Regions from separate parts of the Sodalis ligni genome, predicted to be linked through region 4. Evidence: predicted binding sites of a transcription regulator. Region 4 holds the regulator's gene; each other region holds the start of a gene.

Region 1 (7,383 bases), 790 kb from region 4:
AAATGTCGTTCGCCAGGTTGAAATGGCTAAAGTGCGGAATCAAATGTACAACCTGCTGACGCCGGAGCAAAGACAAATTTTGAATCAGAATCATCAGCAACGCCTGGCAGAAATGGCGTCGCAAATATCGGAAATGATGCCATCTTCTGCCCAGAAGCCGGTACAGAGTGTGACCCTTAAATAAGACATCTTCATTTTTCCTTGCCATAGACACCATCCCTGTCTTCCCCCACCGAAAGGTGGGGTTTTTTTTTATGACTGACACCTACAATCATCGACAAGCAGCAAGCCAATGCCGGCAATGACAAGTCATTGGAATGTGGCGACATAAGGCTCAAGCAAAGTGCCCGCAGTTCCGCTGCGGTAATGCTACGATATTCCCGTGCCGCATCCTAAAATGTCTTGCAAAAGTGTGACATAAACCAAAGGAAGCCGGCCTCCCGGGCAGGCCGGCACCGGTCTCTCTTTCATATCTCTGCAATCTGGCGAAAATAACCTAACACGCGGTTTGCAACATCTTTTATCAACTGTGGTGCTGCATGTGCCGATGATTGGCATTATGGTAATTGCGGCGCCAAGCCAGACCCATCCTTTTTCCCATTGGGTTACAAATTGTCCGGTGTACCGAGTGGTGAAAAGCTAAGACACTGGTAAATGTAATGCATTATCATAGGGTATAAACGTGAGGATAGTGGGAAATTGCCTGACCTGAATCAATTCAGCAAAAGGGATTTGATATACTATTTCCACCATAAGCCATAGGTCGGATTTAATCCGTTCCTCAAAGTTAACCGGCATAGTGTATTCTACAAATAATAGCTAAAGCTCAGAGGTAGTCATGATTAAGAAAATCGGTGTACTGACAAGCGGTGGTGATTCACCGGGCATGAATGCAGCGATCCGGGGCGTTGTGCGCGCCGGACTTTCCGAAGGATTGGAGGTTTATGGCGTCTATGACGGTTTCCTCGGACTGTTTCAGGATCGAATGAGCAAGCTCGACCGCTATAGCGTATCGGATATGATTAACCGTGGCGGTACCTTTTTGGGCTCGGCCCGTTTCCCTGAGTTCCGTGAAGAGGGAACCCGCGTTATTTCCATTGAGAACATGAAAAAACGTCAACTCGACGCGCTGGTGGTTATCGGCGGCGACGGTTCTTATATGGGTGCCAAGCGTCTCACTGAAATGGGCTTTCCCTGCATCGGTTTGCCCGGCACCATTGATAACGATGTGGCCGGCACTGACTACACCATCGGTTATTTCACCGCCTTGGAAACGGTGGTTGAGGCTATTGACCGGCTGCGCGATACGTCTTCTTCACACCAGCGTATTTCCATCGTTGAAGTCATGGGCCGCTACTGCGGTGATTTGACCATGTCGGCGGCCATTGCCGGCGGATGCGAATTTATCGTACTGCCGGAAGTGGAGTTTAAACCGGAAGATCTGGTTTATGAAATTAAAGCCGGTATCGCCAAAGGTAAAAAGCACGCCATCGTTGCCATCACCGAACATATCTGCAATATCAGCGAATTGGCGCAATATATTGAAAAAGAAACCGGCCGTGAAACCCGTGCCACTGTATTGGGTCATATCCAGCGTGGCGGCAGCCCGGTAGCTTATGACCGCATCCTGGCCTCGCGCATGGGGGCATTTTCCATCGAACTGCTGCTGCAGGGCTACGGCGGGCGCTGCGTCGGGGTGCAAAATGATAAATTGGTCCATCACGACATTATCGACGCCATAGAAAACATGAAACGGCCGTTCAAAAGTGATTTGCTGGAATGTGCTAAAAAACTCTACTGATCGCTTCAACTTCCCGCTATTTCACGCCCCCGTCATCGGGGGTTTTTTTTACCCTCTGTGGTTTAGCTCTTTTGCTTATATAAATTACGTTTTTATTCTTTAAAATGTTACAGGATTTCTGACACTCTCTGCTTAATCGATATTCAGGTGATAAAAAGACTCTTCGGGAGAGCAACGATGTCAAAGTGGCAAGCAGGGTTGTTGTTGATTTTATTGTCGGGAAGCGCACTGGCAAAAGATATCCAATTATTGAACGTGTCCTATGACCCGACACGGGAGCTTTATCAGGACTACAATGCTGCCTTCAGCAAATACTGGCAGGCTAAGACCGGCGACAAGGTCACCATTCGGCAATCCCACGGCGGGTCAGGTAAGCAGGCTACCTCGGGTATCAACGGGATTGATGCGGGTGTGGGGACATTTGCGCTGGAATCTGATGTGGGCGCCATCGCAGCGCGCGGCCGGATTGATAAAAACTGGATTACCCGGCTGCCTGATAACTCGGCGCCTTATACCTCCACTATTGTTTTTCTGGTACGTAAGGGCAATCCCAAGCAAATTCATGACTGGCCTGATTTAATCAAGCCTGGCATCTCCATCATCACGCCGAACCCGAAGACCTCCGGCGGCGCGCGTTGGAACTATCTGGCCGCCTGGGGTTATGCGCTGCATCATAATAATAACGATCAGGCGAAAGCCCAGGATTTCGTCAAGGCGGTTTATAAAAATGTGAGCGTACTGGATTCCGGCGCCCGCGATTCCACGAATACCTTTGTGGAACGCGGCATCGGCGACGTTTTAATCGCTTGGGAAAATGAGGCTTTGCTGGCGGTGAATAAGGTGGGTAAAGGCCAATTCGATATCGTTGTTCCCAGCGAGTCAATTGTTGCGGAGCCTACGGTATCGGTAGTAGATAAAGTGGTGGACAAACGGGGAACCCGCGACGTGGCTACCGCTTATCTGACCTATCTTTATTCGCCGGAAGGCCAGCGTATCGCGGCCAGAAACTATTATCGTCCCCGTGATCCGGCAGTGGCGAAGGAATTTGCCGATAAATTCCCACAGCTCAAGCTGTACAGCTTGAAGGATGTGTTCGGGAGCTGGCAGCAGGTGCAAAAAGTACATTTTTCCGACGGCGGCAGCTTCGATCAAATCAACCAGCGTTAACCGTTAACCCAAGCATAACGCCGATGGCTATAAGCCATCGGTGAGCTTGTTGACAAAGTGTTCGGTCGGGGCAGGCTACCAGATCGTAAACACGCCGTGAATACATCCCTGTAGGCTCGATCCGCGCCATCCATGGCGCGGACGGTTTACTCTTCTGGCAACCTTGCCCCGCCTTATTGACTTCGAGTGCATTTGTCAGCAGTCTGGCCGATGGCTATAAGGCATCGGTTTTTTTTCTTACTTCTTCTTCCCGCTGCCCTGACGGACCACGTTTTTCCGGCGACAGCATCCTCTTCTTGCTTCACTCTCAAATTCAATTGCTTGTGTGAATAATCATTTTTATTACTAGCGAAACGTTTCGATGGCGATCACATTTTTGATGGATTGCGCTTGTACACCTCTGCTTTTTTAACTAATTTCATCCTCAGCGAAACGTTTCGCTGGTGGAGGCAGGAAAATGAAGAAAGGTGTTTTACTGAACGCTGACGTCTCTGCGCTCATCTCCCGTCTGGGCCATACGGATCAGGTCACGATTGCCGATGCGGGATTGCCCATTCCCTCTTCAAGCCAAAGGATTGATCTGGCGTTGACCCGGGGTGTGCCGACCTTTTTACAGGTGGTGAGCGCGGTTGTCAGCGAAATGCAGGTAGAAAAGGCCATTTTGGCCAAGGAAATGGCGGAAATTAATCCTCAGCTGCATGAGGCGCTGCTGGATCAGTTGACGGCCCTTGAGCAACAACAGGGGAATACCATTGCCATCGAGTATATCAGCCACCAGGCATTCAAAACCCAGACCGAATACAGCCGCGCGATCATTCGCAGTGGGGAATGCACTCCTTTCGCCAATGTCATCCTGTGCTCCGGCGTCACCTTCTGAGGCATCTATGCAACCGTTACTGCAATTGACAGGGATAGACAAATCCTTCCCGGGGGTTAAGGCGCTTACCGGTGCGGCGCTGACGGTTTATCCCGGCCGCGTTATGGCGCTGGTGGGAGAGAATGGCGCCGGCAAGTCTACCATGATGAAAGTGTTGACCGGCATCTACAGCAAAGATGCCGGCACCCTGTCATACCTGGGAAAAGAGGTGGCGTTCAGCGGGCCGAAGGTATCCCAGGAAGCCGGTATCGGCATTATCCATCAAGAATTGAATCTTATTCCTCAGTTGACCATTGCGGAAAATATCTTCCTCGGCCGCGAATTCCTCAATCGGTTCGGCGGTATCGACTGGAAACGGATGTACAGCGAAGCTGACCAGCTGTTGGCCCGGCTCAATCTGCGGTATAGCAGCCACCGTCTGGTGGGGGAGCTGTCCATCGGCGATCAGCAGATGGTGGAAATAGCCAAGGTCATCAGCTTCAAGTCCCGGATCATTATCATGGATGAGCCTACCGATGCGCTCACCGATACCGAAACGGCGTCGCTGTTCAGCGTGATAAACGAACTCAGGCAGCAGGGCTGCGGCATCGTTTATATTTCCCATCGGTTAAAAGAGATTTTTCAAATCTGCGACGATGTCACGGTGCTTCGGGACGGGCAGTTTATCGCCGAACGCCGGGTAACCGGGTTACAGGAGGACGCCCTGATCGAAATGATGGTGGGACGTCGCCTGGAAGAGCAATACCCGCGCATTGAAGTCCCTCTCGGCGAGGAACGTCTAGCGGTCAATCATCTTAGTGGCCCCGGCGTCGACGATGTCAGCTTTACGCTGCGCCGCAGTGAAATCCTCGGCGTCGCGGGCTTGATGGGCGCGGGACGCACGGAACTGATGAAAACCCTCTATGGCGCGGCGAAACGCACCGGCGGCACGGTAGTGCTGGACGGGCGAGCCATTATGACCCGCACCCCTCAGGACGGGTTGGCTAACGGTATCGTCTACATTTCCGAAGATCGTAAGCGGGACGGGCTGGTGCTGGGGATGTCGGTGAAGGAGAACATGACCCTCACCGCCCTGCGCTATTTCAGCCGTCAGGGCGGCGGATTGAAACACGCGGAAGAACAGCAGGCGGTAGGGGATTTTATTCGTTTATTCAATATCAAAACGCCCTCGATGGAGCAGCCGATAGGCCTGCTGTCCGGCGGCAATCAACAAAAAGTTGCCATTGCCCGCGGCTTGATGACCCGGCCCAAGGTATTGATTCTGGATGAACCGACCCGCGGCGTCGATGTCGGCGCTAAAAAAGAGATTTATCAATTAATCAATCAGTTCAAAGAAGAAGGGCTCAGTATCATTTTGGTCTCTTCGGAGATGCCCGAAGTGCTGGGAATGAGCGATCGCGTGATGGTGATGCATGAGGGCCGCTTAAGCGGCATTTTCCCCATAGGGCAGGCCACTCAAGAGGTCCTGATGGCCGCGGCCGTCGGTAAGCAATACAGTACCCAGCAGGAGAATCAATGATGAGTACCCGGATTATTCCCGTTAAACGCGGTTTCAGCAAAACCTGGCTATTAGAACAGAAATCATTGATTGCGCTGCTGGTGCTTATCGCCGTGGTGTCTTCCATGAGTTCGAACTTCTTCAGCCTCAATAATTTGTTCAATATCCTTCAACAGACCTCCGTGAACGCCATTATGGCGGTGGGCATGACGCTGGTGATCTTGACCGCCGGTATCGATCTTTCCGTGGGTTCGCTGCTGGCCCTGACCGGTGCGGTGGCCGCGTCGGTGGTGGGGCTTGAAATCAACGTGTTCGTCGCGGTGGGAGCCTCCCTATTGCTGGGCGCGGCAATCGGCGCCGTGACGGGGGTCATTGTGGCGAAAGGAAAGGTGCAGGCCTTTATCGCGACCCTGGTGATGATGCTGCTGCTGCGGGGCGTCACCATGGTATATACCGACGGCAGCCCGGTGAATACCGGCTTCAGCGATGCGGCCGATGCGTTCGGCTGGTTTGGTATCGGCCGTCCGCTGGGCGTGCCTACGCCGGTGTGGATTATGGCGGTGGTGTTTCTCGCCGCCTGGTACATGCTGCACCACACCCGTTTGGGCCGCTATATCTACGCGTTGGGCGGCAATGAAGCCGCGACGCGGTTGTCGGGCATCAGCGTTGATAAGGTCAAGGTCATCGTCTATTCGCTGTGCGGGCTGACGGCGGCGCTGGCCGGCGTGATTGAAGTGGCCCGGCTCTCTTCGGCGCAGCCCACCGCCGGTACCGGGTATGAACTGGATGCCATTGCCGCCGTGGTGCTGGGGGGAACCAGCCTGTCCGGCGGTAAAGGCCGCATCATGGGAACCCTTATTGGCGCGCTGATCCTCGGATTTTTGAATAACGGACTGAATTTATTAAGCGTTTCTTCCTACTATCAGATGATTGTAAAGGCTGTCGTCATTTTGTTGGCGGTATTGGTAGATAACAAAAGCAGTAAATAACCTCCCCTGCAGGAAACATAAAGATGAAAATGAAAAAATTAGCTGTTTTGATGTCCGCCGTTGCGTTAAGCGCCGCTTTCAGCGCCAACGCCCTGGCAAAAGATACTATTGCGCTGGTGGTTTCCACTCTTAACAATCCGTTCTTTGTTTCGATGAAAGACGGGGCGCAACAGGAAGCGAATAAACTGGGTTATCAATTGGTAGTCCTCGATTCGCAAAACAATCCGGCCAAGGAATTGGCTAACGTGCAGGATCTGACGGTGCGCGGCGTCAAGCTGGTCATGATAAACCCGACGGATTCCGATGCGGTGGGCAATGCCGTTATCCTGGCCAACCAAGCCAAGATCCCGGTCATCACCCTGGATCGTAAGGCGAACAAGGGCCAGATCGTCAGTCATATCGCCTCGGACAACCGGGTCGGCGGCAAAATGGCGGGTGATTTTATCGGGCAAAAACTGGGTAACAGCGCCAAGGTTATTGAACTTGAAGGGATTGCCGGCACCTCAGTGGCCCGTGAACGCGGCGAAGGATTCAAGCAATCCGCCGATCAATACAAATTCACCATGTTGGCTAGCCAGCCGGCTGATTTCGATCGCACCAAAGGTCTTAACGTCATGCAGAACCTGCTGACCGCCCACCCGACGGTACAAGCGGTATTCGCGCAAAATGACGAAATGGCCTTAGGCGCGATGCGTGCCCTGCAAACCGTCAATAAAACCGATGTGTTGGTGGTAGGCTTTGACGGTACGGCGGATGGACTCAAAGCGGTGCAAAGCGGAAGAATGGCCGCCACCGTGGCGCAGCAGCCCGATCAAATCGGTATTATCGGTGTTGAAACCGCAGACAAAGTATTAAAAGGCGGCAAGGTGGATGCCATAATCCCGGTAGCCCTTAAGCTGGTCACGAAATAACGCCGGTTCACTTTCTACAGCAAGGTATTGCGTTATCGACCCGCCAGCCGGGGGACGATAACGCATTCAATCAGGATAAATACGATGGCGACAAACAAGCTGGTGGTGCTGGGTAGTATCAATGCCGATCATATCCTCAA
Region 2 (7,383 bases), 2.1 Mb from region 4:
CCGGTTTATTATAACGCTTCGCCACCCGCGCCACGCCGATGGGCACCTTGCCGTGTATGGTCTGGCTGTCAATGCGTCCTTCGCCCGTGATAACCAGCGTGGCGTCCCGCACCAGCGCATCCAGCCCCAGGGCTTCGGTGACGATTTCAATACCCTGGCGCAGTTCGGCGCCGCAAAATGCTTGTAGACCCGCTCCCATGCCGCCGGCAGCGCCGGCGCCGGGAATATGTTCGACGTCTTTATCCAGATCCCGTTTAATGATCCTGGCATAGTTCTTCAGCGATGCATCCAACACCTTTATCATATCCGGCGTTGCCCCTTTTTGCGGGCCGAACACGGCGGTTGCGCCATCGTCGCCGGTGAGGGGGCTGGTGACATCGCAGGCCACCTCGAAACGGCAGTCGCGGATGCGGGGATCCAGGGCGCTGATATCGATGCGCGACAGCTTATCAAGCTCGCCGCCGCCATAGCCGATTTGTTTGCCCTCGGCGTCCAGCAGTCCGCCGCCCAGAGCCTGCACCATACCGGCGCCGCCGTCATTGGTGGCGCTGCCGCCGATGCCGATAATACAATGTTTGACACCGTGATCCAGGGCGCAACGGATCAGCTCGCCGGTGCCGTACGAGGTGGTTAACAGCGGATTACGATCACAGGCGCGCACCAATTCCAGTCCGCTGGCGGCAGCCATCTCTATAAACGCACTTTTTTTATCACCGGACAGGCCGAAAAAGCCGTCTACCTTTTCCCCCAGCGGTCCGGTGACCCGCACCTTGACAATTTCCCCCCCGGTGGCCGCCACCATCGCTTCCACGGTTCCCTCGCCGCCGTCCGCCACCGGCAATTTGACGTAGTGGGCATCGGGAAACACTTCGCGAAATCCCTTTTCAATCTGCGTCGCGACTTCCAACGCGGACAAGCTCTCTTTATACGAATCCGGTGCGATTACTATTTTCATAGACTACCTGCGCCTGTTGAACTGGGGCCGACGAAATGACTTTTTCGCCGCCTGATGGGGCGCCTCTCGGCGCCCGACCAACTTACTGCCGTTTAACTTCAACCTTGGCCAGTTTTTCATAATAACAAGCCAATGCGCTGTGATCCGCCGTGCCCAGATCGTCCTGCTTCAACGCCTGCATCATCTCCATCACCGCTGCGGTCAAGGGTAATTGCGCGCCCACGCCGTGGGAGGTATCCAATGCGTTGGCCAGATCCTTGATATGCAAATCGATACGGAATCCCGGTTTGAAATTGCGGTTCAGCACCATCGGCGCCTTGGCTTCCAGCACCGTGCTGCCGGCCAAGCCCCCGCGAATGGCCTGGAAGACCTTTTCCGGATCCACGCCGGCTTTGGTGGCCAGCACCAGGGCTTCGGACATGGCGGCGATATTCAGCGCGACGATCACCTGATTCGCCAGCTTGGTGACGTTGCCCGCGCCGATATCACCGGTATGGACCACAGAGCCCGCCATGGCTTTCATCACGTCATAGTGGCTCTTGAAAACCGCTTCATCGCCGCCCACCATCACCGACAACGTTCCGTCAATGGCTTTGGGTTCGCCGCCGCTTACCGGCGCATCCAGCATGGCAATATTTTTTTCCGCCAGGGCCGCGGCAATTTCGCGGCTGGCCAAAGGCGCTATGGAACTCATATCAATGACAACGCCGCCGGCCTTGAATCCTTCAATTACCCCGTTTTCACCCAGCACCACTTCTTTTACATGGGGGGAATTCGGCAGCATGGTGATGATAACGTCGCTTTGTTCAGCGATGGCTTTCGGCGTGTCCGCCGAGCCGGCGCCGGCGGCAACCACTTCCGCCACAGCCTCTTTATTGCGATCCAGTACCACCAGATCATAGCCTGCTTTCAGCAGATTTTTACTCATGGGCTTGCCCATAATGCCCAGGCCGATAAATCCGATTTTCATGAAAATAACCTCTTAATTCATTAACTAAGGTTGGGGCGCGCCCGGCACGCCGCGGAAAATTATTTTTTAAATTTGTCGTACAGCGCCTGCGTACCGCTGCGAAAGACGCCTAAATCACTGCCCACCGCCACGAATCGCGCGCCCCATTCCAGGTAACGTCGGGCATCGGCTTCCGCCGGCGCCAGGATGCCGCTCGGTTTACCCAAGGCTTCGGCCCGGTCAAAAATATGGCGGATAACCCGCTGTACTTCCGGATGATTCGGTTGGCCGAGATATCCCAACGCCGCCGATAAATCCCCCGGACCGACAAAAATCCCGTCCACCCCGTCAACCGCGGTGATGGCGTCGATATTGTCAACGCCCTGCTGGCTTTCGATTTGCACCAGTACAGTGATGTTGTCGTTAATGGTGGAGAAATAGTCCGGTATGGTGCCGTAATTGTTGTTGCGATGGGCAACCGACACGCCGCGGATGCCCGCCGGGGGATAACGGGTGGAGGACACCGCACGTACCGCCTGTTCTTCGGTTTCAACGAACGGGATCAGGAAATTGTAAAAACCAATATCCAACAGACGTTTGATAATCACCGGTTCATTGGTGGGGGGGCGGACGACCGGTGCGCTATGGCTTCCCTTCAGCGCCATCAGTTGGGGGATAAACGTCGTCACGTCATTGGGCGCATGTTCACCGTCCAATACCAGCCAGTCGAACCCCGCCAGACCAAGAACTTCTGTCGTGATCGGATTCGCCAGCGCGCACCAACAGCCAATCAGGGTGTCTCCCTGCAGCAGGCTCTGACGAAAACGGTTTGGCAGTAGTGGATTGTTCATAATTTACCTCTTAGCAAAGAAACAAAATGTGCTCGGGCCGCAGTCAACCGGCCCCCCTGAATCAGGACTTGACCAACACCAGGCGTTTAATCTCGCCGACCACCACCAGGTAGCACAACATGGCCGCCAGGGCCGAACAGCCGACGAAAACCAATGCGGCGTTGAATGAATGCAACTCTTTAACCATATAACCGATGACCAGCGGCGTAACGATGGAGGCGACATTGCCGAAAACATTGAATACGCCGCCGCATAACCCGACGATCTCTTTTGGCGCGGTGTCGGAAATTACCGGCCAGCCCAGGGCGCCGAAACCTTTGCCAAAGAAAGCCAGCGCCATCAGCGCCACCACAATCACATTGTTGTTGGTGTAATTACATAAAATGACGCTGGTGGCCAGCAGCATTCCCACCACGATGGGGATCTTGCGCGCCGCCGTAAGGCTTAATCCCCGCTTGAGCAGGTAGTCGGACACTACGCCGCCCAGCACGCCGCCGGCGAAACCGCACAACGCCGGAATGGAGGCCACCAGGCCGACCTTCAATATCGACATACCCTTATCCTGCACCAGATAAATCGGGAACCAGGTAAGGAAAAACCAGGTAATGCTATTAATAAAATATTGTCCGAAGAACACACCCAGCATCATGCGATCGGTGAGCATCTGCTTGATATAATTCCACTTCGGGCCGTCCCGGTTGATAGAACCGGGGGCATCCATATCCACCACCGCGCCGCCGGCCGCCATATAATCCAATTCGGCGCGGGACACGCTGGGATGCTTATTGGGATTATGAAGATATTTCACCCAGGCGATGGTGAGGATAAAGCCAATCACTCCCATGACGGTAAAGACATGCATCCAGCCCAGGGCATAGGTTAACCAGCCCAGTAGCGGTGAAAAAATCGCCAGGGAAAAATACTGTGCAGAGTTGAAGATGGCCGAGGCGGTGCCGCGCTCTTTGGTGGGAAACCAGGCGGCGACGATGCGGGCATTGGCGGGAAATGACGGCGCTTCGGCAAAACCCAGCATAAAGCGCAGCACAAACAGCGTGAACGCCCCGTAGGCTAGGGGAAACCAGCCGACAAATCCCTGCAGCAGCGTAAACAGCGACCAGAAAAACAAGCTGTAGGTGTAGACCCGCTTGGAACCGAAACGGTCCAGCAGCCAGCCGCCGGGAATTTGCATCACCAGGTAGGCCCAGCCGAAAGCGGAAAATATCTCGCCCATCTGGCCGGGATCAAGCCCGAGATCCTTGGCAACGCTGGTGCCGGCGATGGACAAGGTGGCCCGGTCGGCATAGTTGACGGCGGTCACCAGGAAAATGATCAATAAAATAACGTAACGAACGTGAGATGTTGTTTTATGGGTAGCCAGAGGTGTAGTGCTCATAGAATATGCTCTCATCAAGGGAGTCTATTAAGAATGCAAAAATCAGGGTGATAATATTTTTGCGCTACGCGTCTATATATGAAGTTGATATTTTTCACTCAGTGATTTTATATTGTGCTGCTTTTACCGCAGCGCCAAATCCATTCCTTTTTCCTTTCATTACAAAGGCAATGCTAGTATAAAAACAGCAGCACAAAATGGCATTATGCATCCGCCCAAGTATTTAACGTTAAAACTCAATTTTTTTAGGCAAAAACATGACAAAACGCGTGCCGTATCACGTTATTGGCGACAGGTTTTTAACGCGGGAATAGCGACCAGCATCACTTTATGTATGTCATTAGCACTATAATTAGCGCATTTACACGCTAAAATAGTTCAATTGCACAGTGCAAAACCCTACTAAAACCGCTTATACTATCGTTACACCCATACCGTTAGCGTTGATGCTCTGCTATTTCGAGGTTATGACCCTCAAGTAGTATTTACGGAGACATTTATGTCATCAATTATCACCCACAATGTCGACAACGCATTGTATATTAAAGTTCACGATACCGATAATGTTGCTATTATCGTGAACAATAACGGTCTGCCGGCCGGTACTAAATTTCCTGATGGGCTGGAGCTTGTCGAGCATATTCCCCAAGGACATAAAGTCGCATTACATGATATTGCCAAAGGCGGTAATATTGTTCGTTATGGAGAAATCATCGGCTATGCCGTACGGGATATTAAACAGGGCAGCTGGATAGACGAATCCCTGGTGGTATTGCCCGAGGCGCCGCCCCTTGAATCACTGCCCCTGGCCACCAAAGTACCGGCCCCGTTGCCGCCGTTGGAAGGGTATACCTTTGAAGGCTATCGCAACCCGGACGGCAGCGTCGGCACCAAAAATCTGCTCGGCATTACCACCAGCGTCCATTGTGTGGCGGGAGTGGTGGAGGTCGTGGTCAAGCTTATTGAACGGGATCTGCTGCCGAAATATCCCAATGTGGACGGCGTGGTGGGATTGAACCATTTGTACGGCTGCGGAGTGGCCATCAATGCCCCCGCCGCGGTGGTGCCGATTCGCACCATTCACAATATCGCGCTGAATCCCAATTTCGGCGGCGAAATCATGATAGTCGGCCTGGGCTGCGAAAAGCTGCAGCCGGAACGCCTGTTGACCGGCACCGAGGATGAAATTCCCATCGCGGTTGAGAGCGCGGGCGTCAGTATCACGCGGTTGCAGGATGAAAAGCACGTCGGCTTTAAATCCATGGTGGATGATATTTTGCAGGTGGCGGAAGAGCATCTGAAACGCCTGAATGCCCGCAAGCGCGAAACCTGCCCCGCGTCCGATCTGGTGATCGGCATGCAGTGCGGCGGCAGCGACGCGTTTTCCGGCGTTACCGCCAATCCGGCGGTGGGTTTCGCCTCGGATCTGCTGGTACGCTGCGGCGCTACGGTGATGTTTTCCGAAGTCACTGAGGTACGCGATGCCATCCATCTGCTGACCCCGCGCGCCGCCGATGAGCATGTAGGCCGCCGACTGCTTGAGGAAATGGCCTGGTACGACAATTATCTGAGCAACGGCCAAACCGACCGCAGCGCCAACCCCTCCCCAGGCAACAAAAGAGGCGGACTGGCAAACGTGGTGGAAAAGGCCCTGGGCTCCATCGCCAAATCCGGTACCAGCGCCATTGTGGAAGTGCTGTCCCCCGGCCAGCGCCCCACCAAACGCGGGCTGATATTCGCCGCCACCCCGGCCAGCGATTTTATCTGCGGCACGCAGCAGCTGGCGTCGGGCATTACCGTCCAGGTATTCACCACCGGCCGCGGCACCCCTTATGGCCTGGCGGCGATACCGGTAATTAAAATGGCCACCCGCAATGCCCTGGCGGATCGCTGGTATGATTTGATGGATATCAACGCCGGTACCATCGCCACCGGCGAAGCCACCATCGAAGACGTGGGCTGGCAGCTGTTCAACTTTATTCTGGACATCGCCAGCGGCCGCAAAAAAACCTGGTCCGATCAATGGGGCATCCATAACGCCCTGTCGGTATTCAACCCGGCGCCGGTGACCTGATAAACCATTAAACAGAGGCCGGCATTACCCGGCCTCAGACTGCTGACAAACGCACTCGGAGTCAATAAGGCGGGACAGGCTGCCAGAAGAGTAAACCGTCCGCGCCATGGATGGCGCGGATCGAGCCTACAAGGATGTATTCACGGCGTGTTTACGATCTGGCAGCCTGTTCCGACCGGGCACTTTGTCAATAAGCTCAGGCCGGCATTACCCGGCCTTTTTGTTTTTATGCCAATGCCGGACTACCGCACCAGCGCCGGGCGTTTATTATCAAATGTCCAGTTGGGAATCAGGTATTGCATGGCGGCGGCATCGTCCCGCGCCCCCAGGCCGTGTTGTTGATAAAGCGCGTTGCCTTCCATTACCCGAGCCATATCCAGCTCAATGCCCAGTCCTGGTTTTTCCGGTACCTTGACCTTGCCGCCGATAATTTGCAGCGGCTCTTTGGTGAGGCGCTGATCGCCTTCCTGCCAGATCCAATGGGTATCGATAGCGGTAATCTTACCCGGCGCGGCGGCGGCGACATGGGTGAACATCGCCAGGGAAATATCAAAATGGTTGTTGGAGTGCGAACCCCAGGTCAGTCCCCATTCGTGACAAAGCTGGGCAACGCTCACCGAACCCTGCATGGTCCAGAAATGGGGATCCGCCAGGGGAATATCCACCGACTGCAGGGCCAAAGTATGGCCCATTTGCCGCCAATCGGTGGCAATCATATTGGTGGCGGTAGGCAAGCCGGTGGCGCGACGGAACTCCGCCATGACCTCTCGCCCGGAAAAGCCCTGCTCGGCGCCGCAAGGGTCCTCGGCATAGGCCAGCACGCCGCGCAGCTGTTTACCAAGAGTAATCGCTTCCGCCAGCGACCAGGCGCCATTGGGATCCAGGGTGATACGCGCCTTGGGAAAATGTTCCGCCAGGGCGGTTACCGCCTCGGCTTCTTCGCTGCCTGCCAGCACCCCGCCCTTAAGCTTGAAATCATTGAAACCATATTTTTCATAGGCGGCTTGTGCCAGGCGCACAATAGCCGCCGGGGTCATGGCGGTTTCGTGACGCAGGCGATACCAGCCACAGGGATCGTCCGGCTGGCTGCGATAGGCTAAATCCGTCCGCTTGCGGTCACCGATATAAAACAGATATCCCAGCATCTCCACGGCGTCCCGC
Region 3 (7,383 bases), 650 kb from region 4:
TGAGGGAAAAATACCCCATTAATTCAGGCAACGGCGTACCGAAAAGCTTACGGGAACTTTGCGCCAGCAGCTGTTGCGCCGCCGGATTGGCGTAATGAACGGCAAGATCGTTATCTAGCAGCAATATGCTGTTTATTAACGAATTTAGGATCTGCCCAGCATCGGGCAATGAGCCTGTAGCCATAAAGCAGTCTCCCGCACTATTCTAGTGCATTTTAGTCCATTAGATAATATTGCGCATGGCTACGCGCAAGGTTTGCTGGAGAAAAAAGCCCATCCGAAGATGGGCTGAAAGTTTCCACGGCAACAAAAAACACAATGTAATTAAACGCTGTAATACAACTCGAATTCCACCGGATGCGGCGTCATACGGATGCGGTCAACTTCTTCCGTACGCAGCTCGATGTAAGCATCAATGGTATCGTCAGTGAAGACGCCGCCGCGGGTCAAAAACTCGCGATCCGCGCTGAGGGATGCCAGGGCTTCATCCAGCGATCCGCATACCTGCGGAATTTCCTTCGCTTCTTCCGGAGGCAGATCGTACAGATTCTTGTCCATGGCATCGCCGGGATGAATCTTGTTGATGATGCCGTCGAGTCCGGCCATCAGCAGCGCGGCGAAGGCCAGATACGGATTGGCGGCCGGATCCGGGAAGCGCACTTCGATACGGCGTCCTTTCGGGCTCGGCGATACCGGAATACGGATTGAGGCGGAACGGTTACGGGCGGAGTAGGCCAGCATCACCGGCGCTTCATACCCCGGGACCAGACGTTTGTATGAGTTGGTGGTGGGGTTGGTCAGCGCATTGATGGCTTTTGCGTGTTTGATTACGCCGCCGATGTAGAACAGCGCCGTTTCGGACAGGCCGCCGTACTTGTCGCCGGAGAACAGGTTGTTGCCGTCTTTGCTTAAAGACATATGGCAATGCATGCCTGAGCCGTTATCGCCGAAAATCGGTTTGGGCATAAAGGTCGCGGTTTTGCCGAAGGCGTGGGCGACGTTATGCACGACATACTTGTAAATTTGAATTTCGTCGGCTTTTTTCACCAGGGTGTTAAAGCGGGTGGCGATTTCGTTCTGGCCCGCGGTAGCCACTTCATGGTGATGGGCTTCCACCACCAGACCCATTTCTTCCAGGGTCAAACACATGGCGGAACGCAAATCCTGTGATGAATCCACCGGCGGTACGGGGAAATAGCCGCCTTTGATGCCCGGACGGTGGCCTTTGTTGCCGCCTTCAATAACCTTGTCGGAATTCCAGGCCGCTTCGACGTCGTCGATGGCAACGTGGGAACCGGAAATGGAGGAACCGAAACGGATATCGTCGAACAGGAAGAATTCAGGTTCAGGTCCGAAAAAAACGGTATCGGCGATGCCGGATGATTTCAGAAAATCTTCAGCGCGCTTGGCGATGGAACGCGGATCGCGATCGTAACCCTGCATGGTGGCCGGTTCAAGGATATCGCAGCGGATGATCAGTGTGGTTTCTTCATAGAACGGGTCAAGCATGGCGGTGCTTGCATCGGGCATCAGCACCATGTCTGATTCGTTGATGCCTTTCCAGCCGCCGATTGAAGAACCGTCAAACATTTTGCCGTCTTCAAAGAAATCGGCATCCACCTGATGGGCCGGTATTGTGACGTGCTGTTCTTTCCCTTTCGTATCAGTGAAACGCAAGTCGACGAATTTGACTTCGTGTTCATTTAGCATCGTCAAAACGTGTTCAGCGGACATACTTATATTCTCCCGGATGTGCCATTGTCGTCGTGGAACGAAATCGTATGGTATGGATTTTTTAAACTTACCTAGGCTAAGCTTAACTAAGCTAAAACTGTGCCAACATTGCTAAATGAACGCGAGGCGCCGAATTGCGGCCTTTTAACGGTTGCCAAGCTGCACCAGATTGGGGGGGTAGTGCTATTTTAGTGCATTTGTGCGCTGAGTGGGCACTATTTTGGTGCAATGCGTGCGAATAATTGAAACATTGCACTGATAAAGGGATGATGGGGCGCTGAAAATGACGCAAATGCAGAGAACAGCGCGATCTTGTTTAGTCCTTCGCCTATAACGTGTACAATAACGCGCTATTTCTAATGCCTGAGGCAAAGTTGTGATCGAAAATTTGCGTAACATCGCCATCATCGCGCACGTCGACCATGGGAAAACCACCCTGGTCGATAAGCTGTTGCAACAATCCGGAACATTGGGTGACCGCAATGACGCCACCGAACGCGTGATGGACTCCAACGATTTGGAGAAAGAACGGGGAATTACCATCCTCGCGAAAAATACCGCTATCAATTGGAACGGGTACCGTATCAATATCGTTGATACCCCCGGACATGCCGATTTCGGCGGTGAGGTTGAGCGCGTCATGTCCATGGTGGACTCGGTGCTGCTGCTGGTGGACGCCATGGACGGACCCATGCCGCAAACCCGTTTCGTGACCCAGAAAGCCTTTGCTTACGGTCTCAAACCTATTGTGGTCATCAACAAAGTAGACCGGCCCGGAGCACGCCCTGATTGGGTGGTGGATCAGGTGTTCGATTTATTCGTCAACCTCGGCGCAACCGATGAGCAACTGGATTTTCCGATCATATATGCCTCCGCGTTGAACGGGGTCGCCGGCTATGAACATGAAAACATGGCCGAGGATATGACGCCGCTGTTCGAGTCGATCGTGAAGAATGTCGAAGCGCCCAACGTTGATAGCGACGGTGCGTTCCAGATGCAAATCTCCCAGCTTGACTACAACAGCTATGTTGGCGTTATCGGTATCGGCCGCATCAAACGCGGTTCGGTCAGACCGAACCAGGCAGTGACCATCATTGACCACGAAGGCAAGCGCCGCAATGGCAAAGTGGGTCAGGTGCTCGGGCATATGGGCCTGCAGCGCATCGAGTCCAAACTGGCTGAAGCCGGTGACATTATTGCCCTGACCGGTCTGGGTGAACTGAATATCTCCGATACCATCTGCGATCCGGCCCAAGTTGAAGCGCTGCCGCCGCTGACCGTGGACGAGCCTACCGTCTCTATGTCCTTTGGGGTTAACACCTCGCCGTTCTGCGGCAAAGAAGGCAAATACGTGACGTCCCGCCAGATCCTGGAGCGCCTGAACAAAGAGCTGGTGCATAATGTGGCGCTGCGGGTGGAAGAAACCGAAGACCCGGATACCTTCCTGGTGTCGGGCCGCGGCGAACTGCATTTGTCGGTGCTTATCGAGAATATGCGCCGTGAAGGTTTTGAAATCGGCGTTTCCCGTCCGAAGGTTATCTACCGTACCGTTGACGGTAAAAAACAGGAGCCGTTCGAACAGGTTACGCTTGATATCGAAGAGCAGAACCAGGGTCCGGTGATGGAAGCGATGGGCATGCGCAAAGGCGAGATGCGCGATATGCTGCCGGACGGCAAAGGCCGTATCCGTCTTGATTATATTATCCCCAGCCGTGGCCTGATTGGCTTTCGTACCGAGTTCCTGACCATGACTTCCGGCACCGGCCTGCTGTATTCGTCGTTCAGTCATTATGACGATGTGCGTCCGGGTGAAATCGGCCAGCGGCAGAACGGCGTGATGATTTCCAACGGCCAGGGTAAAGCGGTTGCTTACGCCCTGTACAGCCTGCAGGATCGCGGCCGCTTGTTCCTGGGCCACGGCGCGGAAGTGTATGAAGGCCAGATTATCGGTATTCATACCCGTTCTAATGATTTGACCGTCAACTGCCTGACCGGCAAGAAATTAACCAACATGCGCGCCTCAGGTACCGATGAAGCCACTACGCTGGTGACGGCGATTAAGCTGTCGTTGGAACAAGCGCTGGAATTTATTGATGATGATGAGCTGGTGGAAGTGACTCCCCATTCCATCCGGTTGCGTAAACGTTATCTGACTGAAAACGATCGTAAGCGCGCCAATCGTTCCAGCAAAGAAGTCTGATCTTAGGCACGAGAAGACAAGATGCCGGTCCATGCAGATGGACCGGTATTTTTTTGCCGAAAATCGGCGCGGTCTCCCTTTAACACGCTCGGTTCAGCTTTGGAGTTGGCGGGTTCGTCAGTCTGGCTGATAGATCAAGGCGATATTATGCTGCTGGCAGTAGTCGTGGAATTTGCGCGGGGGGGACTGATCGGTGATAAGGGTGTCGAAGAGGGTTAGGGTGCCGATGCAGGCGGGTTTGATATTGTCGAACTTGCTGTGATCGGCCACCAGAATTCCTTGCTGCGACAGGGATAAAGCGCGGTGCTTCATGGTGAGCTCATCAAAATTGAAGCAGGTCGCACCGTAGTGAATATCTATCCCGGCGGCGGAAATAAACGCCTTGTCGGGACAGATGTTATCCAGAATGGAATATTGGGTCAGTGGAGTGAATATGCAGTTGGCCGGATGGAATTCACCGCCGCACAGTATGACTTTGCAGTTGGGCAGGTCCTGCAATGCCAGGAATGTATTCAGCGAGTAGCAAATGCCGGTGAATGCCAGGTCTTGGTTGATAGCGTCGATAATGAACGGCGTGGTGGTTCCGCAATCAAAAAAAACCGTGTCGTCTTTTTCAATCATTTGGGCCGCCATACGGCCGGTAATGCTTTTTCTTTAACGTGCTTGGCTTTTGATCCGACACAAAGTAGTGGGTGACTGAGCTGTTTTTCGGATCGTTGACGACATATCCCCCCAGCAGAACCACCTGCGCCGGCTCGGCGCTGAGATCGCGGCGGATGGTCATTTCTGATACGCCCAGCAGGACGGCGGCATCCTTCAGATGGATTTTGTCTTCCCGCTTTAAAGCCTGTATCAGCCTGTTAATCCTTTCTTCGCGCCGCGTTTCCATAGTGTACCCTGCGTCAATTGTTCCAATGTTCGCCGGTGTGAACAGTCAATATTTGCCGGTGGCTGCTGCGCCCGTCACAATACTTACCCCGGAACTGGTGCCGATACGGGTGGCGCCGGCCAGTATCATGGTTTGCGCGGTCTGACGATCGCGAACGGCGCCGGATGCCTTGACGCCTACGTCCGCCCCAACGGTCTGCCGCATCAGCCTGACGTCCTGTTCCCGGGCGCCGCCGGTGCTAAAACCCGTGGACGTTTTCACAAAGGCCACCTTAAGTTCGCGGCAAATCTGGCAAACTTGCACGATCTGCTCTTCGCTCAACAGGCAGGTTTCCAATATAACCTTCAATGGTGTGGCGGCGCAAACCTGGTGCACTGCCTGTATATCGGCGGTTACCGCGTCGATTTTCCCGCTTTTCAGCCAGCCGACGTTAATCACCATATCGATCTCCCCGGCCCCGGCTTCGATGGCCGCTTTTGCTTCAAAAGCCTTGGCGGCGGTCAGGCCGGCTCCCAAAGGGAAACCTACCACCGAGCACACTTTAACGTCGGCTCCCTGCAGCGCACGGGCGGCGAACGGCACATAACCGGAATTTACGCAGACGGCATAAAAGCCATACTGCTTTGCTTCTTCGCATAAGGCGGCTATTTGCGCCTCGGTGGCGTCCATCGCCAGCAGGGTGTGATCGATATAACGGGGAAAGTCGATTTCTGTTTTGTTCATGAGTGCGTCCTCGTGAGGGATGATGTTAATGTGAAAATAATAACATTATCTAACACCGTTATATAGCCATTTGTCCGTTAATTTTTCTCATGAGATGTGATATGTGTCATATTATTAACATTTATGGGTTGATAATGTTAGCGTAGTAACATTGAATGCTATGAAAACATTAGAGAGGCAAATGATTATGGATATAGCGGTTATTGGTTCCAACATGGTGGATCTGATTACCTATATCACCGAGATGCCGAAAACCGGGGAAACGCTTGAAGCCCCGGATTTTGAGATCGGTTGCGGCGGTAAAGGCGCTAATCAGGCGGTGGCGGCAGCCAAACTGGGCGCCGGCGTGATGATGATGAGTAAGGTCGGCGACGATCTGTTCGCCGACAATACGGTAAATAACCTGCGCCGGTACGGCGTCGATACCCGCTATGTTGAGAAGGTGCCGGGGGTTTCCAGCGGAGTGGCGCCGATTTTTGTTGATCGGGATTCACATAATCGCATCTTGATCATTAAAGGGGCCAATAACCATTTGACGCCGGCGGATGTTGACCGTGCGGCGGAGCAGCTCAAGGACTGCAAGCTGATTATCCTGCAGTTGGAGATTCCGCTGGCGACGGTGTATCACGCCATCGACGTTGCCCGGCGGCTGCATGTGCCGGTGATTCTTAATCCGGCGCCGGCCAGCCGGGAGCTGGATATCGCTTATGCCTGCCAGTGCGATTTTTTCATGCCTAATGAAACGGAGCTGGAAATCCTGACCGGTATGGCGGTGGACAGCGAAGAGCATATCCTTGCCGCCGGCCGCTCTCTGCTCTCCCGGGGGCTGAAAAACCTGATTATCACCATGGGACACCGCGGCTCGGTGTGGTTGACCGGCGACAGCGTCCACCGGGTGGATGCGGTGCCGGTACAGGCCGTGGATACCAGCGGCGCGGGCGATGCCTATATAGGGTGTTTTGCCCATTACTACGTCGGCAGCCAAGACGTGAAGCAGGCTATGACATATGCCTCGGCCTATGCCGCCTTCAGCGTACGGGGCAAAGGCACTCAGCGTTCCTATGCCGACGCCGCCCAGTTCCATGATTTCCTCGCCACCTTACATCAGGAATAACATCATGCACCACAATACGGTACAAATGCCTGACGGCTATCTGAATAAAACACCGCTGTTTCAGTTTATCCTGCTGTCTTGCCTGTTTCCTCTATGGGGCTGTGCGGCCAGTTTGAACGATATCTTGATTACCCAATTCAAAACGGTGTTCGCCTTAAGCGATTTCGCCAGCGCGCTGGTGCAAAGCGCGTTTTACGGCGGCTACTTTCTGATTGCCATTCCAGCCTCGATGGTCATTCGCAAAACCAGCTACAAAGTGGCCATTATGACGGGCCTGTCGCTGTATATCATCGGCTGCGTGCTGTTTTATCCTGCGTCTCATATGGCCACCTACACCATGTTCCTGGCGGCGATTTTTGCCATCGCCATCGGCTTGAGCTTTCTGGAAACTGCGGCCAATACCTACAGTTCGATGATCGGTCATCGCGACTATGCGACGCTGCGGCTTAATATCAGCCAGACCTTTTATCCCGTCGGCGCGCTGATGGGCATTGTGCTGGGCAAATATCTGGTTTTCCAGCAAGGGGACAGCCTGAGCAGCCAATTGGCCGCTATGACGCCGGAACAGGGGCATCAATTCCGCCTGAATATGCTGGAACTCACCCTCGAACCTTATAAGTATCTGATCATGGTGCTGGTAGTGGTGCTGGTCTTGTTTGCCATTACCCGCTATCCCCGTTGCAAGCCTGTGGTAGATCGGCAAAAAACCGCCGCGCCGGGTAT
Region 4 (7,383 bases):
GGCCATTGCGCATTTTGCCGGCAAGATACCGGTTTTGGGGGTTTGCCTCGGCCACCAGGCCATAGCGCAGGTATTCGGTGCCCGCGTTGTGCGGGCAAAGCAGGTTATGCACGGTAAGACCTCACCTATCGTCCATGACGGCCGGGGGGTTTTCGCCGGGTTGCCCGCGGATTTGACCATGACCCGCTACCATTCGCTGGTGGTGGAGACCGCCGGTTTGCCGCCCTGCCTGGAGGTTTCCGCCTGGAGCCTGCAAGAAGGCGTTCACGATGAAATCATGGGCATCCGTCATCGTACCTTGCCCCTTGAAGGTGTACAGTTTCATCCTGAGAGCATTCTCAGCGAACAGGGACATCGGTTGCTGGCGAATTTCCTGGCGATGTAAGCCGATGGCCCGCCGCGAATGCTTCAACCGGCCCGGCGTCGGTAGCGGATATAATTTTTTGCCGTTGAACGGCGATAAAAGATTGCATTGAAGTGATTTTTTATTCATATTTTATGATTATAATTTCATTTATCTTTTGCGGCGGATAGAGTAAAAAGCTTATGAAAACACATGATGACGCGGTAACCAGGGAAACGTTTGATCAGGTCATTTTGCCAGTTTATGCACCTGCTCAATTTATTCCCGTCAGAGGCAAAGGCAGCCGGGTATGGGACCAGGAAGGCAAGGAGTACATTGATTTCTCCGGCGGTATCGCCGTGACCGCCCTGGGCCATTGCCATCCGGCGCTGGTGGCGGCGCTGAAAAGCCAGGGTGAAACCCTGTGGCACACCAGTAATGTCTTTACCAATGAACCGGCGCTGCGGCTGGCGCGCAAACTTATCGATGCCACCTTTGCCGATAGGGTCTTCTTCGCCAATTCGGGAGGTGAAGCCAACGAAGCCGCCTTTAAGCTGGCCCGTCATTATGCCATCACCCGCCACAGCCCTTATAAAACCAAAATCATCGCGTTCCACAACGCCTTTCACGGCCGTACGCTCTTTACCGTCACGGTGGGCGGCCAACCCAAATATTCCGATGGTTTCGGACCGAAACCCGGTGATATTGTCCACGTGCCGTTCAACGATTTGGCGGCGGTAAAAGCGGTGATGGACGATCATACCTGCGCGGTGGTGGTTGAGCCGATACAGGGCGAGGGCGGGATCACGCCGGCCACGCCGGAATTCCTGCAGGGGCTTAGGGATCTGTGCGATCAATACCAGGCCCTGCTGGTGATGGACGAAGTGCAGTGCGGTATGGGCCGGACCGGTAAGTTATTCACTTATATGCATTATGGTGTCCTGCCGGATATTCTCACCACCGCCAAAGCGCTGGGAGGCGGTTTCCCCATCAGCGCCATGCTTACTACCGAGGAGATTTCGTCGGTGATGGCGGTGGGAACCCACGGCACCACCTATGGCGGCAATCCGCTGGCCTGCGCAGTGGCCGAGGCGGCGCTGGACGTCATTAACCAGCCGGCGGTGCTGGCGGGAATCAATGAACGGCATGACAGGTTTTTCAGCGCGCTGCAGAAGATTAACGACCGCTATCATGTGTTCGAAGAAATTCGGGGCATGGGCTTGCTGATTGGCGCCGCGCTGAAACCCGGCTACCACGGCCGGGCACGGGAATTCCTTCATGCCAGCGCCGCCAACGGTCTGATGATTTTGAACGCCGGTCCGGACGTGGTGCGTTTCGCCCCGTCGCTGGTGGTGGAATTTGACGATATCGATCAGGGCATGGCCAGGTTTGAACAGGCGGTAGCCCAGGTTACCGCCGGCTGAGCTCACTGAAAAAGAGCCTGGCGCGGACGGGTCACTTATCAAACCGCCTTTCTCGACCGGGCACTTTGCCAGCACGCTCAGCCGCCATTATCGGCGGCTATTGGGCATTTTCCCCCAATCGCCGCGATAGCCAGCGGCCGTGCTGCGGCCGCTGGCGCCAGGCAACCGACGAGATGGTATGCATTACTCCCAAATGGAACAGGATACGCCGCAGATGGCGTTCCATCGGGGTGCCCGGCTGCTCCGGCGTATCGCCGGCGGTGGCCAGTACCGGCTGTTCGCTGCTCGGACCATCGTATTCCAGCCGTTGCTGGCAGGTTTGCAGCGCCACCTCGCAGGCGGTCAGGTATTTTTCCGCCAGCATTGGCGTCAGCATGTAGTGATCCCGCGCCAGTATCGTCATGGCATTGATATGCTCAATAATAAACTGGCTATGGGTCACCCATAGGCGCATATCGATGAGGTAGCGGGAGTTGAAACCGGGCTCCTGCATGGCCTGGCTTAGCGAGGTGAACAGGGCGTTATGGGCCTGGTTGGCCCGCATACGGGCATAGGCCAGCGCCGCCGGCTCCGGATTCGCCTGTAATAACAGACGCAATGCGTCCTGATCCCTTTCCAGCGCCTGATGGGCGTTTTTGCGCAGCAGGCCGCTTTGCCACTGCGGCCACAGCCAGAGCGTACCGCCGAACGCCAGCATGCATCCGATCAGGGTATCCACCAGCCGCGGTACCAGAAAATGCGTACCGTTCAGGGACAATAGCTGCAGGGTGTAAACGGCGGTTACGGTGAAGCCGGTCATCGCCAGGCCGTAATTTTTCCGCAAAACCAGGTAAGCCGCCAGGGTCACCACCAGCATAAACAATAAAACCGTGCCGTCCCCCAGATGGAGCTGCAGGGTCGCGGCGGCGATAACCAGGCCGGCCAAGGTTCCCAGCGCCCGGTGCTGGATACGTACCCGGGTGGCGTTATAGCCGTTCTGGCTGACAAACATCACCGTCATCAGAATCCAGTAGGGTTTAGGCAGGTTGAACACCAGTCCCAGGCTGCTGCCGATGGCCAGCATAATGCCCAGCCGGGCGGCGTTGCGCAGCGCCATGGATTTGAGCGAACAGTAGCTGCGCAGCGCCTGCCAGAAAGAGAGCCGTTGCTGGTTATCCGCCATGATATCCCGCCGGTAGAGCGGACGTTGCGTCCTGAGCAGCCTGGCGATGCGGCTGAAGTGATAAAAACAAAATTGCCCCACCGGATTATCCGGATTTCGCTGGGCAATTTTTTCCACCGCCGACAGGGCTTCCGCCATGGTGAAACGGCCCGATAACCGATGATAAAGGATATCGTCCGCTACCACCCGCAGCCGGGCGGCAATCAATTGGGCATTATAGCGGATCACCGCTTCAGCGTGACTCTGCTCCACCAGCTTTTGCACTTCGTCCGGCTGATGCAAACTGACGGCGATATGCTCTTGCAGGTCCAGAGCCACCTGAAATGTCCGCAGCAGACGTTTGTACTGAAGCTGATGGTTGGCCGACAGCATATGCAGCTGCTGGTAAATTTGCGCAATCAGATCAATCACCCGCTGCTGCCGGGCAAACAGCGGCGGCAGGGCGGTTTCCGGGTCGGTATGCTGGGTCAGCAGGCTGTATTTCGCCTCGATATAATCCGCGAGCTCTCTATAGAGCAGGCTGAGGGTTTCCCGCATCGGCTGCTCTTTAAGCCATCGGAACCACAGGCCGGTAAACAGCCCGTACCAGGCGGTACCGGCGATATACAGCAGCGGCGGGATCCACACCGGGGCGTTGCCGGTCAGGCCGAGGGTAAAAATGGCGGCGATAAGGGAGGCGGGTAATAACCGCCCGTGCAACGGACTGATTTCACCGGTGACGCCCAGCGCCAGCGCCAGGCCCACCATGATAAAGGGCAAGGGTACGTGTACAAAGAGCAGCCACTGGATCAGTACGCTGCTGACGGCGAACAGCGTACCGCCGATGGCCAGGCGTTTAAAAAAGCGTTTATGCAGGGTATCCAGGCCGGCGATGTTGCAACAGGCGGGCACCAGGGAGAACAGCAGGCCGTTCTGCAGGCTGCCGAACAATAGCCCTATCGCCACCGGCAGGCAAAGCACGATGGTTTGCCGCAAGGCATAGTTGACTTCGGGGTGATAGATCAGTCGACGCCACATGCTGCCAACAAGCAGGCGTGGCACAGAGTACCACGCCTGTTTGATTAACGTTTAACGCGTACCGTAAACGACAATGGTCTTGCCGTGTGCGGAGATGAGATTTTGATCTTCCAGCATTTTCAGAATACGGCCCACCGTTTCGCGGGAACAGCCGACAATCTGGCCGATTTCCTGGCGGGTAATCTTGATTTGCATGCCGTCGGGGTGGGTCATGGCGTCGGGTTGTTTCGCCAGATTAAGCAAGGTTTGCGCGATACGTCCCGTGACGTCGAGAAACGCCAGATTACCGACTTTTTCCGAGGTGACCTGCAAGCGGCTGGCCATCTGCGCCGACAGACGCATCAGGATATCCGGATTCACCTGAATCAGTTGCCGGAATTTTTTATAAGAAATTTCAGCCACTTCACAAGCGGTTTTCGCACGAACCCAGGCGCTGCGCTCCTGGCCTTCTTCGAATAAGCCCAATTCCCCGATAAAATCCCCCTGGTTAAGGTAGGACAAGATCATCTCTTTACCTTCTTCATCTTTTATCAGCACCGCGACGGCGCCTTTGACGATGTAGTAAAGTGTTTCAGCTTTTTCGCCTTGATGTATTAGCGTACTCTTCGATGGATACTTGTGAATATGGCAATGAGACAGGAACCATTCGAGAGTCGGGTCTGTTTGCGGTTTGCCGAGAACCATTCGCTGTTATCCTCTTTTGTCATCGATGTCCTTGTTCAGGACATCGTATTCCCTATTACGGCGCTGTTTTATCGATCCATCTCCGTTGTAAACGGAGCGACGTTAGGGAACTTATTAGGGTCTGGTTTTAGTGATGTTCCGATCGCTCTCTTGCCCTTTCATTATCATGAGGTCGATCCAGCCTTGTTTTTAGCATAGGTTTGAAGCAGTGTCTTCTGTTGTCTTGCATCAGCATGAAGTATGTTAGGTAACATTGCCACCTTTCCAATAAAAATGTAGGGTGCAGGAAAAACTTTTTATCTGGAGTCATCATAATGCAAGCACGAGTAAAATGGGTCGAAGGTCTGTCTTTTATAGGTGAATCCGCCTCCGGCCACCAGATTTTGATGGATGGCAACGCAGGGGAAAAAGCGCCCAGCCCAATGGAAATGGTACTTATGGCGGCTGGGGGGTGCAGCGCCATCGACGTGGTATCGATTCTGCAAAAAGGGCGTCAGGATGTGCGTGATTGCGAAGTCAAGCTGACCTCTGAACGCCGCGACGAAGCGCCGAGGTTATTTACCCATATTAATTTACACTTTATAGTTTCCGGCACGGGGCTCACCGACAAAATCGTCGAAAGGGCGGTGGAGCTGTCAGCGGAAAAGTATTGCTCGGTGTCTTTAATGCTCGGCAAATCCGTGAACGTTACCCATAGTTTTGAAGTGCGTTTGCCGTCCTGAATGACGGATGCGTTACCGCTGGCGCGACGCTCCGGCCGCGCCCGGTTTATTCAATGCGTTTGCCTTCCAGTAGCTGCTTTACCAATGGTCCCATGATCAGTTCCATCGCCAGCCCCATTTTCCCTCCCGGTACCACCAGCGTATTGATATTGGAAATAAACGACCCCTGCAGCATCGCCAGCAGATAGGGGAAGTCGATATGATCCAGGCCGCGAAAGTGAATTACCACAAAGCTTTCGTCCAGCGAAGGGATGGCCTTGGCGGCAAAGGGGTTGGACGTGTCCACCGTGGGAACCCGTTGAAAATTGATATGGGTACGGGAAAACTGCGGTGTGATGTAGTTAATATAGTCTTCCATCGATCGCACCACGGAATCCATCACCGCTTCCCGGGAGTGTCCGCGTTCGCTGGTATCGCGCACCAGCTTTTGTATCCATTCCAGGTTGACGATGGGTACTACACCCACCAGGAGATCCACATGCTGCGCCACATTATGGTGGTCGGTAACCACCCCGCCGTGCAGCCCCTCGTAAAACAGCACATCCGTCGGCTCCGGCAGCGGCTGCCAGGGAGTAAAGGTGCCGGGAATCTGATTGTAGGGAACGGCTTCGTCATAGGTGTGCAGATATTTTCGCGCTTTGCCGTGGCCGGTGAGCCCATACTGCAGGAAGGTGTGTTCCAATAGGCCGAAGTCATTGGCTTCCGGCCCGAAATAGCTGATATGTCGCCCGAGATCGCGGGCCTTGCGAATGGCCATGTCCATTTCCGGACGGGTAAAATGGTGGAAACTGTCCCCTTCCAGCTCGGCGGCGTGAATATTCAACTGGTGAAAAATTTTACGGAAAGCCAAACTGGTGGTGGTGGTGCCGGCGCCGCTGGAGCCGGTAACGGCAATAATGGGATGTTGTGCTGACATGGTAACCCTACGCTTCGTTATATGGCGGCGTGATACCCTCAATAATTCAGGTTGCAGGAAAGCGGACGCACCTGCAACTTGAAGTATGACGGGTAGATTCACATGCGCCCGGCATGAAAGACTTGATTATTGTTATCATGTTTAGCGGCGCAGGGCCAATTTGCGTTATTCCGGATGAAACTGGCCGCGGGGCATAATATTGATGGTCTCATGCAGTTCCGACCATACCACTACCGCTTCGCCGCTTATCAGTTGACGTTTGACATCGGCGACTTTGGCCTCCAGTGTCTTTTCCTGTTCGCCGTAATCGGTGCCTTCTCGCAAGACAAAGGATTCAAGCAGGTTATACAGGGTGTCGGAGTCGATTTCTTCCCACGGAATAATCATCATGTTATGTCCAGTTTGTTAATGATTCAATGCCTTGAGGAAATTTCACCAGCAAAGCCTTGTGCGGATACAGGCGCGCTGTTAGTTTCTTACCTTCATTAAAGGGAGAGGAGCCCCCGAAACGTGGAACCGAGTCTTTTTCTTTCAATGTTGGGTTTTCTTTGGGTCGCTGCCATTACGCCCGGTCCTAATAATATGCTGCTCACCGCTTCCGGCGCGAATTTCGGTTTTTGGCGTTCAATGCCGTTGATGCTGGGTATTATGCTCGGGATGCAGTGCATATTGCTATTGGTGGCTTTCGGTATCGGCGGTTTAATTACCCTGTATCCGTCATTGCATTTTATGCTCAAAGTGGCCGGTTCCCTTTATCTGCTGTGGTTAGCCTGGAAGATTGCCACCGCGGCGTATGAAACATTGGAGACGGATGCGCCGCCGCCACGCCCCATTCCGTTTTACCAGGGCGGACTGCTGCAGTTCCTGAATCCCAAAGCCTGGTTGATGGCGCTGGGGGCGGTAGCCAGCTTCAGCCTGACGGGTAATGCCTATATTACTTCAGTGGGGGCCATCAGTATTGGTATTGTGACGGTGAATATCGTTTCCGGGACTATTTGGCTCGGCTTTGGTACGCTTATCGGCCGTTTGCTCAGCAGTAAACGCGCCTGGACGGTATTTAATGTCGCCATGGGATTGCTTACCGCGGCCTGCGTGCTGTTGATTTGGCGCTGATA

The links. Region 4 encodes CRP, which controls carbon source genes, mostly activating them, when cyclic AMP is high. Its sites were predicted from a motif close to ATGTGANNNNNNTCACAT; they were not measured.
Region 1: the regulator CRP is predicted to act here: its motif matches at 3,325-3,342, upstream of rbsD (D-ribose pyranase).
Region 2: the regulator CRP is predicted to act here: its motif matches at 4,460-4,477, upstream of garD (galactarate dehydratase).
Region 3: the regulator CRP is predicted to act here: its motif matches at 5,641-5,658, upstream of deoC (deoxyribose-phosphate aldolase).

Annotation. Positions count from the first base shown of each region.
Region 1 covers NZ_CP075169.1:6,186,810-6,194,192, reverse strand. Annotated here, with positions in the region: gene cpxP (cell-envelope stress modulator CpxP) at 1-184, shown strand, start outside; gene pfkA (6-phosphofructokinase) at 839-1,801, shown strand; gene GTU79_RS28720 (sulfate ABC transporter substrate-binding protein) at 1,979-2,968, shown strand; gene rbsD (D-ribose pyranase) at 3,426-3,845, shown strand; gene rbsA (ribose ABC transporter ATP-binding protein RbsA) at 3,853-5,364, shown strand; gene rbsC (ribose ABC transporter permease) at 5,364-6,332, shown strand; gene rbsB (ribose ABC transporter substrate-binding protein RbsB) at 6,356-7,243, shown strand; gene rbsK (ribokinase) at 7,328-7,383, shown strand, end outside.
Region 2 covers NZ_CP075169.1:4,865,050-4,872,432, forward strand. Annotated here, with positions in the region: gene GTU79_RS22770 (glycerate kinase) at 1-955, opposite strand, end outside; gene garR (2-hydroxy-3-oxopropionate reductase) at 1,038-1,925, opposite strand; gene garL (2-dehydro-3-deoxyglucarate aldolase) at 1,985-2,755, opposite strand; gene GTU79_RS22785 (MFS transporter) at 2,817-4,148, opposite strand; gene garD (galactarate dehydratase) at 4,648-6,222, shown strand; gene gudD (glucarate dehydratase) at 6,465-7,383, opposite strand, start outside.
Region 3 covers NZ_CP075169.1:6,328,669-6,336,051, reverse strand. Annotated here, with positions in the region: gene glnL (nitrogen regulation protein NR(II)) at 1-184, opposite strand, end outside; gene glnA (glutamate--ammonia ligase) at 325-1,734, opposite strand; gene typA (translational GTPase TypA) at 2,111-3,934, shown strand; partial or broken gene deoR (DNA-binding transcriptional repressor DeoR) at 4,052-4,823, opposite strand; gene deoC (deoxyribose-phosphate aldolase) at 4,869-5,546, opposite strand; gene rbsK (ribokinase) at 5,734-6,660, shown strand; gene fucP (L-fucose:H+ symporter permease) at 6,665-7,383, shown strand, end outside.
Region 4 covers NZ_CP075169.1:535,703-543,085, forward strand. Annotated here, with positions in the region: gene GTU79_RS02380 (aminodeoxychorismate synthase component II) at 1-385, shown strand, start outside; gene argD (bifunctional acetylornithine/succinyldiaminopimelate transaminase) at 547-1,767, shown strand; gene GTU79_RS02390 (YccS/YhfK family putative transporter) at 1,865-3,946, opposite strand; gene crp (cAMP-activated global transcriptional regulator CRP) at 3,998-4,630, opposite strand; gene GTU79_RS02400 (OsmC family protein) at 4,945-5,352, shown strand; gene GTU79_RS02405 (phosphoribulokinase) at 5,399-6,268, opposite strand; gene GTU79_RS02410 (YheU family protein) at 6,434-6,655, opposite strand; gene GTU79_RS02415 (LysE family translocator) at 6,779-7,381, shown strand.